2 regions of the Rhodococcus sp. PSi06 genome follow, and region 2 is predicted to be linked to the other one. Evidence: riboswitches for the same ligand, from Rfam matches in the RefSeq annotation. Region 2 holds a riboswitch; the other holds the start of a gene.
What was found. Region 2 has a riboswitch for thiamine pyrophosphate ahead of ACFI9K_RS23945 (TenA family protein). Riboswitches for the same ligand answer to the same signal wherever they lie in the genome.
Positions count from the first base shown of each region.

Region 1 (7,552 bases), on a different contig from region 2:
AAATCGTCGAAAGGTGTCCATAACTTCGAGTTCAGCACCGGTATCGTTTTCTTCGCCTCTCTAGTGCTGGAGCAAGAGAGTGAAAGATCTCGCTAGGGCATCTCCACCGTCTGCGCGCGGTGAATCTCGGCGAGTGCGCGGCGCACATACGTCTCGGCGCGACTTCGACGAACTGCGAGTAGATCCGCCACCACCAACAGGGCGTGCGCAGGTCGCGGCCGCGAACGCGACTGCTCCTCGACGTCGGTCACGCCCAGCGCACCGGTGAGCACCTCGACGAATCCGGCGATGTCGAGGCTCGGAAGCCAATCGGCCCCACGCGCCGTCCTGGCGAGCACTTCCTGCACGTTCTCCGCGGTCAAGCCGTCGCTATATACCTCTTCGAGCAAACTCCGTACCATCTCCGCATGCACGTGCCCGGCCTTGGCCGCGTCCGAGCGGTCCAACAGTTCGACGGCCTCGTCGAACGCGATCGGATCCTGCGCCATGACAGCAGCAAGGGCATCGACTGTGGCGTCGGCGATTCGACGCACGTCGACGGGCCACTCGATGGGCCAGGCAACGGGGACGCTGTTCGGGGGAACAGCCGATGGGGAGGGGTCGGTCATGGCACGAGTCTCTCATTTGCTGCCGACACGGTTCCTTTTACCTGTAACCGATGTTTATACTAATTTGCGCGCTGTGGCATCGGCCACAGCGTGGACGTGGAGGAGGTCGACTCGATGATCGAGCGCAATGCCGCCAGTGCCACCGCATCGGACCCGGGCGAAGTGATGCTTCAGGCCAGGAACGTGAAGTTCGACTGGAGCGATCTGCCGATGCACTGGGTGCCCGGCGACCCGTACACCACGCACGTGCTCAACGTGCTGCACCTCATTCTGCCCGCCGGCGAGCACTGGTTCGTCGACACCTTCAAAGAGGCGCTGCCCTACATCGACGACGAGAAGCTGCGCGACGACGTCATCGGGTTCATCGGCCAGGAGGCTGTCCACGCCGAGGCACACACCGGCGTCCTCGTACACCTCGAAGCCAACGGACTCGACCCGAAGCCGTTCACCGACCAGATGGACTGGACCTTCGGCAAAGTGCTCGGAGCAGATTCGGTGACGAGCCTGCGATCGAAGAACAACCTCGTCGAGCGGCTGGCCCTCATCGCTGCCATCGAACACGTCACGGCATTCCTCGGCGACTGGGTGCTGAACGCCGACGGCCTCGACCGCGCGGGCATCCACCCCACCATGCTCGATCTGCTGCGGTGGCACGGTGCCGAAGAGGTGGAGCATCGCTCGGTCGCGTACGACACCCTGCGCTACTTCGACAAGCGCGAGGTTCGTCGTCTGCGTACGTTCGTCGTGGTCGTGCCGTTGATGGCGTACATCTGGCAGCGCGGGATCATCTTCCTGATGAAGAACGACCCCGAGCTGCAGGGTGCCCCCAGGTCGGTCCGCAAGCCCCGATCGGCCCTGTGGCGCAAGTCGGTTCGCCGCGGCACCCTGCCGGCGCTGACGCACGTCGGCCGCAGCATGTCGCGCTACCTGAAGAAGTCGTATCACCCCAGCCAGGAGGGCTCCACGGCTCAGGCCGTGCGCTACCTGGCGTCGTCACCGGCCGCGCAGGCAGCGGCGCGGTGAAACTGTCGACGCGTCGCGTTCCACGGCTGTTCCCCAAGGACCCGCCGCCGGATCTCCGCGGACGTCCCCGCCCCGATCGTTCGATGCAGATGCTCGGAACGTTCCTCAACGGCTACATGCATGCGACGGCCGGCAAGGAGTACGACGACGCAGTAGCCGGCCACAATCCCGATTCCGCCCTGCGGCTGGTGGTTGTGAACCGCGAAATCGTCGCGGAGGACAACGATGTCGCTGCTCTGACCCTCGCCTCGCCGACGGGTGAGCAATTGCCGACTTGGCATCCTGGCTGCCACCTCGATCTGCACCTACCGTCGGGTCGACGTCGGCAGTACTCACTGTGCGGCGACCCGTCGGACCGCAGTTGCTACCGCATCGCCGTACGCCGAATACCCACCGGCGCAGGCGGATCCATCGAGATGCATGCACTCGAACCCGGCACCGAGGTCACCGTTCGCGGGCCGCGCAACGGCTTTCCCTTCGTCGCGGAGGGCAGTGCTCTGTTCATCGCGGGGGGCATCGGGATCACCCCGATCATCGCCATGGTCCGTGCGGCTCGGATCCTCGGGATGGACTGGCAGTTCGTGTACTGCGGTCGCTCTCGCGACACGATGCCTTTTCTCGACGAAATCGAGAGCTGGGACTCGGACCGCGTGTTCATCCGGACCGACGACGTGCACGGGTACCCCGCCGAGGGTGAATTGCTCGAGCGCGCACCCGCTGGCGGTGCCGTCTACTGCTGCGGCCCTACCCCCATGCTCGACGCCGTCCGCCGCGACTTTCGCCAGTGCCCCGCCACAGCATTGCATTTCGAGCGTTTCGGCCCGCCGCCGATCCTCGACGGCACACCGTTCGAGGTGCAGCTGATCAGCAGTGGAGCTGTGCTCGACGTCGCAGCCGACGCGTCGGTGCTCACTGCGGTCAAGGAACGCAAGCCCAATATCGCGTACTCGTGCCAGCAGGGCTTCTGTGGTACCTGCAAGGTTCGGGTGCTGTCCGGCGAGCCCGAGCACCTGGAGTCGCGATTGACCCCGGAGGAGCAGCGCGATCACATGCTCATCTGCGTGTCACGTGCTAAAAGCGCGCGCCTCGTACTCGATCTATAGAACGGAAAGACAGTGAGCAGCAACGCGGTTCGTACCACGGTCGTCAACGAGGGCATTCGGTTGGCGGTGTTCGAGAGCGGCAACCCCGACGGCGACCCCATCGTGCTCGTGCACGGGTGGCCGGACACGCACGAACTGTGGAGCCACATCGTGCCGCAGCTCGAAGACCGCTTTCGGGTGATCAGCTACGACTCACGCGGAGCCGGCGAAAGCACGGTGCCCACCGAGCAGTCGGCGTACAAGTTGGCCCGCCTCGCGTCGGACTTCTACGCCGTGGCAGATGCGGTCAGCCCCGATGCACCGGTGCACGTGCTCGCTCACGACTGGGGTGCCGTCGAGGTCTGGGAGGCCGCGGCCCAGCCGCAGGCGAAAGATCGAATCCGTTCCTACACCTCGATTTCGGGACCGAATCTCGATCACCTCGGCAAGTGGTCACAGTCCCGCCTGCGTCGCCCCAGTCTCGCCGGCATCAAACAGGTCCTCGCCCAGACACGAGCGTCCTGGTACACCGCCACCTTCCATATCCCGATCCTTGCCAACCTGCGGATCAAACGACAGTTCGCCAAGGGCTGGCCGGCGTTCCTCCAGGAGTTCTCCGGAGTCGATCCGAAGCTCGTCACCCAGAACCCCACGCTGTGGTCCGACGCGACCAACGGCACCAAGCTGTACCGCGCCAACATCATTCCGATCCTGACCAATCCGCGGGATCGGTACATCGACATCCCGGTGCACCTCATCGTCAACACCGAGGACGTCGCGGTGCGGCCCTATCACTACGAGGACACCGGCAAGTGGGTGAAGAACCTGACGCGCAACGACATTCCGGCGGGGCACTGGTCACCGATCTCGCATGCCGACGACATCTCCCGATTGACAAGGGAATTCATCGACTCGCTGGACTGAACCCGGCTCGGATCATCCGGTCAGGTGACCCCGTAGCGTCGACGACGTGTATTCGGATCGAAACAGGCCACGCTGCTGCAGAATCGGGACCACGTGCTCGACGAAGTCGGCCAGTGAGTCCGGGTAGCGCGGGCACATCAGGTTGAAGCCGTCGGCACCGCGACCCATCCACGATTCCATTTCGTCGGCGATGGACTCCGGCGTGCCGATCATCGTCGCATGACCGCCGCCGGCCGCGAGGGTGCCCAGCAGCGCACGCACCGTCGGGCGATCCTTCTCGACGATGCGCAGGATGGTCTCGTACCGGCCTTGCGGTCCGGGGAACTCGGACGCGGGTGGCAGTGCCGGCACCGGCTCATCGAGTTCCCAAGCAGCACAATCCTGCCCGGTGAACGTCGACAGCATCGCCAGGGACTGCTCCGTCGGTAACAACACGTCCAGCTCGGCCTTCTTCCGATGCGCCTCGTCCATCGTCGATCCGATGTACGTCACCAACCCCGGCATGATGCCCACTGCTGCACTGTCGCGGCCCGCGTGGGCGATGCGCCCCTTCATATCCTCGTAATAGCTCTGCGCTGCAACGAGATCGTAGGCGACGGCATAGATGGCCTCGGCGTACGTGGCAGCGAGATCACGACCCGGCCCCGACGCCCCCGCCTGGAACAGAACCGGCCTACCCTGCGGCGACCGCGGTACCGTCAACGGGCCGTCCACCCGAAAGTGGGTGCCCTCGTGGTCGATGGCATGCACCTTGGCCGGGTCTGCATACATCCCGGTTCGATCCAACGTCATGGCATCGTCGTCCCACGAATCCCATAGCGCCAGTGCAGTATCGACGAACTCCGCCGCACGTCCGTAGCGGTCCTCGCGAGCCGGGATGGCATCCATTCCGTGATTGCGCGCTTCGGCGTCGAACATGGAGGTGACGACGTTCCAGCCGGCGCGGCCGCCGCTGATGTGGTCCAACGACGCCAGCATTCGCGCGGCATGGAACGGGGTGTAGAAGGTCGACGACACCGTGGTGACCAGACCGATGTGGGTGGTCGCTCGGGCCATGGCAGACAGCGCTGTGATCGGTTCGAGGAACCAGGTTCCCGCTCCCGCCGGGTCACGAACAGAATGACCGTCGGCGAAGAACACCGCGTCGAACTTTCCCCGTTCGGCGAGTTGCGCAAGCTCCTCGTAGTACGAGATGTCGCCCAGATCCTCTACCCGTGAATCAGGGTGCCGCCACGCTGCACTGTGATGACCGCAGCCGTACAGAAACGCGTTGAGATGCATGTCAGTTCTTGACCAGGCCGCCGTCGACGACGAGATTCTGACCGGTCACCGACCGCGCCCACGGCGAGGCGAAGAACAACAGGGCATCAGCGAATTCCTCCGGCGTGGTGACCCGTTGCAGCGGAGTAGACGCGGCGATGAAGTCGAAGACCTCGGCCGGGGTCGCTGCACTGGCGTCGGTGGTCCGCAGCAGGCCGCCCGACACCATGTTGACGGTGATGTTGTCCGCACCCAGGTCCGCGGACAACGTTCGGGTCAGCGAGAGCAGGGCGGCCTTCGACGCGGTGTAGTCGTGGTAAGGCACCACCGGATTCTGGAACAAGTTGGTGCCCACGTTGATGATTCGGCCGAAACCTATGTCTCGCATGCCCGGCAGCGCCGCCTGCGTGGTGAGCAACGCCGCCCGGACACTGCCTCGCAGCTGAGCGTCGAACCGATCCCAGGTGATCGTGTCGGCCTTCGGTCGGGCATCACCGTCGAACGAGAAGTCAGCCAGTGCGTTGTTGACGACTGTGGTGATCGAGGTGCCGAAATGTGCACGTGCAGAGTCGAACACCGAGGCCACCGCACTCTCGTCGGTCACATCGCCCTGAACCGCGAACGCACGATCGCCGAGCTGGTCCGCCAACGCTTCGGCAGCATCTTTGCTGTTCCGGTAATCGATCACGACGCGTGCGCCGTGACCGGCGAACGCCGCGGCGATCGCGGCTCCCAGTCCGCGCCCACCCCCGGTGACCAACACTGTCTGCTCGTCTAGGTTCATGCGCCTCGCCTCTCGTTCGAGGTCGGGACCGTCACGAGAGACAGGAATACCGAACGTCACGACATTCCCTTCGCTGGTCCTAACCAGATCAGGTTCGACGGGTGTGATCTCAGCCCTGTCGGGCACCCCGTGTCGCGTTCGACTGTACCTACCTGCGGTGTCGTAGCGCTGCATTGCCGTCGATACGGCTCTCTAGCCCATCCGGTAGACGCCCTAATAGATCGATGACAAGTTAGTGTGCCGCCATGACCGAACGCCTCTACCTGGAGTATCGCCTCGACGAGAACGTGATCTTCGTTCTCGATCACCGCACGGTCGAGGTGTTCGACTCCGCGGTGACCGTCGCGTCGGGCGGTCGGTGCCGATGGCATGTCGACCACCTCGGAGTCGACGCGAAGCCGGCGCGCCGCGGAACCACGGTGACCGTGGGTCTACGGACGTCCGACGGCGGGATCCACTACAACGGCGACCGAGTGAAGCTCACCGTCACCGATGAGCAACTGACACACCTGCTGGCCTTCTTCGATCGCGCGAAGGCGGCCAGGGCACTCAGCTGACGATTGCCCAGCCGTGGGGCGGAACGCTACCCGTCCGTCCCTCGAGTACTCGTCACCGGCCACAAACGACCTCTGCGCTGCCATTCGTCTACTCGGCATTCAACGCCTCGTGATCGGTATCGGAAACCGATGTGTCCACCCGTAGCGCGTTGCCGTGTCTCCTGCTAACTTGTTGTCGCGGTCGTAGTCCCGAATAGGTACATAAAGATTTCCGTCGAACACCGAGCGAAGTTGCACAGGCGGAGTAGATGGTACGAATCATCCAGGTAGACAGTCGTTTTCTCCTTCTCTTCACCGGCCAGTTGGTATCCATCCTTGGATCGTCCGCCGCAACTTTCGCGCTGACCTTCGAGATATTTTCGCGAACCGGGTCCACTGCGCAGCTTGCGATCGCTCAAGCCGCAATTACGTTCGGAACGATCTATCTCGCCCCCATGGCCGGATCGATCTCGGACCACTTCGCGAGGCGGTCTGTGCTGATCAGCTGCAACACGATACTCGCCATCCTGGCGATGTCCATGGCTGGACTTTCGCAGACAGCAGCCCTGTCCACACCGATAGCGATCGCACCGGTCCTGTTGGTCAATGGTGCAGTGTCGGCATGCGTGACAATTACGTTTCAGGTGGTCATCGGATCCATCGAGCGACTCGGAGATCGCACCCGAGCGAACGCGACGTATTCGGTCATAGAATCGGCTCCAGTGATCGCGGGGCCCTTGCTCGGAGCTCTTGTGTTCTCGCTGGGCGTCCCAATCTTTTGGGTCTTCGTTGCCGATGCCGTCTCGTTCGGCATATCGGTCATGGCAATTCTGCTCACTGATGCCGGCGAATCTCGACCTCGTGGAGTCAGGTCGTTACGCCCTTTCCGAGGCGCCCGAGACGGAATCCGAATAATCATGGCAGATGCCGACCTTCGACAGGTCCAATTGAGTTTCATGTTCTTCAACTTTTTCAATGGAATTGCGATCGCCAGCGTAACTGCATTGCTGATTCTCATCGGCGGATCTTTTACCCTGGGCATAACCAATGCGATGGGCGGCGTAGGCCTATTGATAGGTGCCTTGACAATCAAGGCAGTGATGAAATCGACGCGGTCAGCGCGAATTGTCCCGCTGTCGATGATGCTCGGCGGACTCCTCGGTCGCGTGGCGCTTGCAGCCACTTCCATCACAGGAGCGGCAGCATTCTGCGTTTTCGCCCGGAATCTGACGACGCAGAGCACGAATTCTCCATTGACATCGCTCTGGCAAGGCATCGTCGATTCAGATGTCCAAGGGGCTGTTTTCGGTGCAAGACGACTACTGGGTCAGGGGC
Region 1 covers NZ_JBHNYO010000016.1:102,484-110,035, forward strand. Annotated here, with positions in the region: gene ACFI9K_RS20405 (hypothetical protein) at 93-608, opposite strand; gene ACFI9K_RS20410 (metal-dependent hydrolase) at 723-1,631, shown strand; gene ACFI9K_RS20415 (PDR/VanB family oxidoreductase) at 1,715-2,734, shown strand; gene ACFI9K_RS20420 (alpha/beta fold hydrolase) at 2,747-3,637, shown strand; gene ACFI9K_RS20425 (LLM class flavin-dependent oxidoreductase) at 3,650-4,918, opposite strand; gene ACFI9K_RS20430 (3-oxoacyl-ACP reductase) at 4,920-5,681, opposite strand; TPP riboswitch at 5,729-5,821, opposite strand; gene ACFI9K_RS20435 (hypothetical protein) at 5,927-6,238, shown strand; gene ACFI9K_RS20440 (MFS transporter) at 6,487-7,552, shown strand, end outside.
Region 1: another riboswitch for thiamine pyrophosphate. It lies ahead of ACFI9K_RS20430 (3-oxoacyl-ACP reductase); the one in region 2 lies ahead of ACFI9K_RS23945 (TenA family protein).

Region 2 (7,552 bases):
CATCGCGCCGAATTCGAAACCGTCGAGCACTCCGGACCACGGCTGCGGAGGCCGTGGCGATCCGAACCTGAGCCTTCCGACCGGTGGTGTCGCGTAGGGAATACCCCTCCACGCCACGATCGGCGATGCGTCGGCAGCAACCGGATAGCCGAGAACGTCGCCGTACGGGGTAGCCACACACACGGTGCTGCCACCCGCGGCGGAGTCGGACGCGTTGCCCATCGGCCCTCCTGTTCGGTCGCTGCCCAACGTACCAACACCACCTCCGGGCCGATCGCCGTCACGTTCGGCGTCGACGCCCTCGAGCGAAGGAGTCGACGATGAAGAGAATGGGCTGTGCCGCAGCGGCGATCCTGACAGTCGGCCTACTGTCGGCGTGCGGTTCGGGTCAAGGCGACGGTCCGATGGCGACCGTCATCACCGACCGCCCTACCCCGATCAGTGCCCTACCGACCATACCTCGCAGTTCGCCCCCATCCACCCCTCCTTCCTCGATGCCGCCGCCGTCCACCACCACCACCGCAACACCGACGAATTCGGCAGCAGCTCAGGCCGATTCGAAGGACTACGCGGGCAAGGCACCTGGTTGGTACTACTTCTCGAGCCCCAGCGGGAAATTCGAATGCGGAATCGCCGTGCTGAACACCTCGATCGCCGGTTGCCACGGCTCGCTCCCCGATTCGGCACCGAAGGTTCCCGGAAGCGGCGCTTCGGGCACGGCTGTCGAACCCAATTCCGTCCAGCTGATCGCTGGATCACCAGCGAAGTTCGAGAGCCTCGGCGATCCCAAGTTCCATCGCTTCGACGGCCCTGCGGCCCCGCTACCGTACGGCGAGGTACTCACCATCCCCGGCAGTGGCTCCACCAACGGCTTGCAGTGCAGCGTCGACGAGAAAGCCGGAGTCACCTGTACCGATCAGGTCGGCCACGGTTTCACGGTCTCGGCCGAGGATTTCGACCTTCGCTGATGGCGTCGTTCGCGCAGCAAAGTACCAGGCGTAATGTCCGGAGACGGTACTACAATTGCCGTACGGTCTCCCCAGCGGCCGACGCCCACGCGCGCGGCCAGAAGGTGCGTTGCTCATGAATCAGACCTCGGACCACCACACAGCGAAGGTCATCGGCGTCAGCGTCGCCGCCGCTGTCGGCGGCTTCCTGTTCGGCTTCGACAGCTCGGTCATCAACGGTGCTGTCGACTCGATCGAAGATCACTTCTCGCTGGGCTCGTTCACCACCGGGTTCGTGGTGGCGATCGCATTGATCGGCTGCGCAGTGGGTGCATGGTTCGCCGGCAGCCTCGCGGATCGTTGGGGACGAAAGCGAGTGATGCTGCTCGGCTCGGCGCTGTTCATCATCTCCTCGGTGGGCTCCGGCTTTGCGTTCAGCGTCCCCGACCTCATGCTGTGGCGAGTGCTCGGCGGACTCGGCATCGGCATCGCGTCGGTGATCGCGCCGGCGTATATCGCCGAGATCGCTCCGGCCAAATGGCGCGGGTCGCTGGCCTCGCTCCAGCAATTGGCCATCACCATCGGCATTTTCGCTGCCCTGTTGTCCGACGCACTTCTTGCGGGGGCTGCAGACGGGGCGTCCAACGATCTGTGGTTCGGCGTCGAGGCATGGCGCTGGATGTTCCTCGTCGGCGTGATCCCTGCTTTCGTCTACGGAATCCTGGCCACCCTCATCCCGGAGTCACCTCGATATCTGGTGGGTCAGCACCTGGACGAGGAAGCCGCGAAGGTGCTCGCGAACATCACCGGCGAACTGCATCCCGACGAGCGTGTCCACGAGATCAGGCTGACGCTGCGCAAGGAATCTCGCTCGTCGTTCGCTGACATCCGCGGCCCGAAGTTCGGTCTGCAGCCCATCGTGTGGGTGGGTATCACGATGGCGGTCCTGCAACAACTGGTCGGCATCAATGCCATTTTCTACTACTCGACGACGCTGTGGCGGTCGGTCGGCTTCACCGAGGATCAGTCGTTCACAACCTCGGTGATCACTGCAGTGATCAACGTGGTGATGACGTTCGTGGCAATTCTGTTCGTCGACCGCATCGGTAGACGCAAATTGTTGATGGGCGGCTCGATCGGAATGTTCGTCGGACTCGTCATGGCCTCCGTCGCTTTCTCGCAGGCGACCGGCAGTGGTGACGAAGTCAGCCTGCCGGCTCCGTGGGGTGCCATCGCACTCGTCGGTGCCAATCTGTTCGTGATCTTCTTCGCCTCGACCTGGGGACCGATCATGTGGGTCATGCTCGGCGAGATGTTCCCCAACCGTATGCGCGCGATGGCACTGGGCATCGGAACGGCCGCGAACTGGATGGCCAACTTCGCTGTGACACTTGCATTCCCGCCTCTCACGTCTTCGGTGGGACTGTGGGCCATCTACGCCGGATTCGCGCTGTTCGCGGCGCTGTCCTTCATCTTCGTCAAGGCCAAGATTCGCGAGACCAAGGGCATGGAGCTCGAAGACATGCTGGGGTAGACCCGAACTACATGAAGGGGCAGTAGCGCCGGTACCGAGTGACCGGTGTTACTGTCGCTTTCGTTCTGACACGGGGTGTGTCCGCCGATGCGGATGCTGAGATCAAACCCGCCGAACCTGATGCAGGTAATACTGACGAAGGGATGTCAAGGCGATGACGCCTGTTGTATCTGCGGACCCGGTCCGCTTCACCGATCTCCTGTGGGATGCCTCCGAGGACATTCGACGCGAGATCGACAACCTGGAATTTCTTCGACTGCTCGGTGCCGGGACTCTTCCGCTCGACGCGTTCCGTCGATACCTCGAGCAGGACTCGCTGTATCTGAGCGGGTACGTGAAGTCGCTGTCCTTGTTGGCGGCACACGCACCGACTCCACTCGCCGGAGCCTTCTGGGCAAGCGCCGCCGCGAGCGCCATGGACGAGGCAGCGTCGCACGAGGCCATGCTGACCAGTGGTTCTCTCCCCGCGTCGACGGCCGCTCCGGAGCCCTCGCCGGCCTGCCTGGGCTACACGTCCTATCTGATCGCAACGGCTGCAACCGAGCCGTATCCGGTGGCTGCAGCGGCGGTGCTGCCGTGTTTCTGGATCTACGCCGATGTAGGCCGCTCACTCGCCGCAGCCGCGAAGACGGTGCTCGATCGCGACCCCGATCACCCCTATGCAACCTGGGTGGCCACTTACGACGCACCCGAATTCCATGCCATCGTCGACGCTGCGAAAGCGTTCGTGGACGATGCCGCCGAGGCGGCGACCGCAGATCAGCGCGAGCAGATGATCGATGCTTTCGTGGTCGCGTCGAGGTACGAATTGATGTTCTGGGACAGCGCCTTGCATCCGACTCCATGGCCGTTGACCAAGAGCGCGGTGTACGCATGAGAACCACTCGAATCGTGGCCGCGCTGGCAGCGGCAATGGTGGCGACCACCGGACTGGCAGGATGCGCGGAATCGACCGATTCCGACACCATCCGATTCGCCCTCGATTGGACCCCGAACACCAATCACACCGGCCTCTATGTTGCCGTACAAGAAGGATATTTCGCCGATGCCGGATTGAACGTGGAAATTCTGCCCTACAACAACACCGCGGCAGACACTCTTGTCGACGCCGGCAACGCCGAGTTCGGCATCAGCACACAGAGTTCGGGGGTCTTCGCCACCTCGGCGGGCGCACAGACGGTATCGGTTCTCGCACCACTGCAGAGTTGGGCGACGGGCATCGGAGTCCGCGCGGATCGCGACGACATCCCGAGCCCGAAGGCGCTCGACGGCAAGGTCTACGCCGGCTTCGGAGAATCCGGCGAGCAAGCCGGGTTGAAGAAAGTGATCGAGAACGACGGTGGCACAGGCGAATACGAGACCGTCGTTCTGGGAACCTCGGCGTACGAGGCGGTGTATTCGGGTACCGCGGACTTCACCGTCTCCTACCTCGCGTGGGAAGGCATCGAGGCCGAACACAACGGCACCCCGATGAAATACTTCGATTACACCGATTACGGATTCCCCGATGCCTATGCCCTGACGATCAGTGGCAACCAACCCTGGCTGTCCGCCCATCCGGACGAAGCGAAGAAGTTCGTGCAGGCTCTGCAACGCGGATATCAACTCGCTGCCGACGATCCCGACAGAGCTGCCCAGGATCTGATCGACGCGAACCCCGGAACCTTCACCGACGAGTCACTCGTGTTCGAGAGCCAGGAAATGCTCGCGGCGAAGTACATGAAGGACGCGTCCGGCGAGGTCGGGAGACAGAGCCTCGACAAGTGGACTGCGTACTCGAGGTTCCTGTACGAAAGCGGCGTACTGGCCGACCAGGACGGCGCGCCTCTGACGACGGAGCCCGACTGGTCGACCTACTTCACCAATGACTACCTCGGCGATCGATAAGCCGGTCACCGCTGAGCGAGACGCGTTCTCGTTCAGCGGAATCCGAGCCTCGATCCGCTGGGCGTGGCCCGCCCTCACCGTCGTCGCCGCCTTGATTGCGGCCTGGCAGGTCTACGTTCAGGTCAGCGGTATCCGTCCGCAGGTGCTGCCGTCGCCCGGCCGCGTCGTCGTACAAGGTTGGGCGCAGCGTGATGCGATCGTCGAGAACGCGGCGGCGACGCTACAGGTGACGCTCGTGGGATTCTCTGTCTCGCTGGCCCTCGCCTGGCTGCTGGCCGTTGCAGTCGATTTCTCGCCGTGGCTCCGGCGCGCCTTCGTACCGCTCTTCGTCGTCTCACAGACACTGCCGATCATTGCGATCGCACCCTTGCTGATCATCTGGTTCGGCTTCGGTTTGCTCCCCAAGGTTCTGGTGATCGCCCTGGCCACGTTCTTTCCGATGGCCATCGGACTCATCGAGGGCTTCGCGGCAGCCGATCGTGATGCGCGATCTCTACTCACCAGCATGGGGGCCTCACGCTGGCAACAATTTCGGTACGTCCGACTACCGTCGGCGCTCCCCCGGTTCTTCACCTCCCTGCGCATCGGGATCACCTACGCGGTCGTCGGAGCAATTTTCGCCGAATACGCCGGAGCCAGTGCGGGGCTCGGCATCTACATGAGCCAACAGAAGAACTCTTTCCGGACCGATCTGGTGCTCGCCGCGGTGGCTGTCACCGCTGTGATCAGTGTGATCCTCTTCGTCTCGACGTTCGTGGTGGAGCGATTGGTTGCTCCGTGGGCACGACACGGTTCGGCGGCACTGCATGTCTGATCCCGCCGACTCGGACAACTGCATCGACGTACGCGACCTCTCGAAATCGTTCGGCGGCACACCCGTCCTCGACGGCGTTTCGTTCGGTGTGAAGCCCGGTGAATTCGTCTCGATCATCGGACCCAGTGGATCGGGCAAGAGCACGGTGTTCAACATGCTTGCCCAACTCGACCGACCCGACTCCGGCACAGTTCGCGTACCCCCGTGCGCGTACATGCCCCAGAAGGATCTTCTGTTTCCGTGGAGATCGGTACTGGACAACACCACGCTCGGACTGGAAGTGCAGGGTGTGGCAAAGAAAGAAGCCCGGGCGCGGGCGCAGGAGTTGTTTCCGGTGTTCGGCCTCGACGGGTACGAGTCGGCCAGGCCGTCCGAGCTTTCCGGCGGCATGCGCCAGCGAGCAGCGTTGCTGCGCACGGTGGTGCAGGGTCGGTCGGTGCTGCTGCTCGACGAGCCGTTCGGGGCGCTGGACTCGCTGACTCGCAGCGACATGCAGGCCTGGTTGCAACAGGTGTGGTCAGAGTTTCGGTGGACGGTGCTGATGATCACGCACGACATCCGCGAGGCGGTCTACCTCTCCGACCGTGTGGTCGTTCTCTCCCCCAAGCCGGCCCGTGTGCGACGACAGGTCGAGGTGCCCCTGTCCCGCCCACGCGGACTCGACATCGTAACGACGCCTCAGTTCGCTGCGGTGGAGAAGCAACTGATGGATGTGCTGCTGAACGCGTGGTGACTCCCCGGTGCGTTCAGTCGACGCAAGGGATGCCGCCGTCACTGTGGACACCCTCGTCCGTTACGGCAGGCGGGGATTGGGGCGGTTCGGGGACGCTCTCCACGACCGGTGGCGGCACCGCACCCTCGGTGGCACCCGGTACGTCGAAAGCCGGCTGCGCCGCAGGTCCGATCAATCGCGCGGCCTCGGCTCTGATCGCGTCCACGTCGACGAGGTTAACGTCCTGGCCGTCCACGGTGTCGTAACCCAGGATCGGCAGAGTGTAGAAATCGATGTCGCCGTGCATGACGGCACCGGCTCCGCCGGCCAAGCTGATCGGGTCCAGGGACGCATCGATGACGATGTCGTTCTTGGTACCTGCGATCAGTGCGCGTAGTTCGCCCAGGTTCGCCAGCACTCCGGACTCGCTGAGCTTGGCCATCACTCCGGCCACGAACGCCTGCTGCCGCTTGGTGCGATCCAGATCGCCGTTGTCGAGTCCATGCCGTTGTCGCACGAAGGACAGCGCCTGTGGCGCGCTCAGTTCCTGAGCACCCCCAGGGAAATCGGCACCCGAGTAGGTGTCGTGCACGGGGTTGTTCAGGCAGACCTGAATCGGGCCGACAGCTGTGGCCACGTCGTAGAACCCCAACAGATTGACCTCGGCGAAATGGTCGATGGGAACGTCGAGGAGATCACGGACGGCGGTGAGGGTCGAGCGTCGCCCGGCTTCGCGTGCTCGACGCTCCCGTTCGGCAGAATCGGTGATCCCGTCTTCGAGCAACTGCGAGTCGGCGTCGGCCTTGGCCAGCCCGTAGGCCTCCTTGATCTTGCGCTTGCCGTACCCGGGCACGTCCACGTAATCGTCTCGGGGAATCGACAGCGCCGTCGCTCGGCCGCCGCCGGCCGGAAGGTGAACCAGCAGAAGCGTATTGGTGTTGTATCCACCGACGTCACTGTCGCCGGCGTGCAAGGTGTCGGTGACGAACGCAGCGGGCAGATCGTTGCCGTCCATGTCCTTACGACTGTCGAGGCCGATCAGCAATATGTTGGTGTCGGCACCGTTGACGTCAGGATCGTTGTTCGCAATACCCTCGAGCGCGTCGGATGTGGTCAATCCGGTAGTTGCCTCCCGATATACCCCGTACCCGATGCCACTGACCGCGACGGCGGCAACGGACGCCGCCGCCACGACAACTCTGCCGATTCGCAGAGCGACTGCACGGTTCCGAGGTGGCCGTGAGATCCGGTGGCGACCCGGTCCTCGTTCGACGGGGTCGATGCCGTCCTGAGGACCGTTCGATTGCACCCATCCAGGTTACTCGGCCCTCACGTGGGCGAGACGGTGCCCAAGCGCTGGGCGAGCTCGTCGACAGCCGCCAGTGCTGCATCGAGGCCCGCCCGCGCCTCCGGAATCCTCGATGCCAGACCGGGAACCCGCTCCGCCAAAGTCAGGTCGACCGGAACGAAGTGGACATCCATGCCCAGTGCGACAGCCAGAACCTGCCGCAGCTGGCCGGTGGTGTGATCGACCGCCGCCCCATCCGTGCCAGGGGTGTAGTCGTTTCCGCGACTGGTGATCACCACGGCGGGCTTGCCGACCAGTGGTGCCGTGTCGCCGTCGAACGGAACGGTGATGCCGGGAACGTGGACGTAGT
Region 2 covers NZ_JBHNYO010000023.1:3,789-11,340, reverse strand. Annotated here, with positions in the region: gene ACFI9K_RS23960 (carboxylesterase/lipase family protein) at 1-222, opposite strand, end outside; gene ACFI9K_RS23955 (hypothetical protein) at 321-968, shown strand; gene ACFI9K_RS23950 (sugar porter family MFS transporter) at 1,084-2,481, shown strand; TPP riboswitch at 2,543-2,642, shown strand; gene ACFI9K_RS23945 (TenA family protein) at 2,636-3,358, shown strand; gene ACFI9K_RS23940 (ABC transporter substrate-binding protein) at 3,355-4,368, shown strand; gene ACFI9K_RS23935 (ABC transporter permease) at 4,346-5,182, shown strand; gene ACFI9K_RS23930 (ABC transporter ATP-binding protein) at 5,175-5,915, shown strand; gene ACFI9K_RS23925 (LCP family protein) at 5,929-7,203, opposite strand; gene ACFI9K_RS23920 (FMN-dependent NADH-azoreductase) at 7,224-7,552, opposite strand, start outside.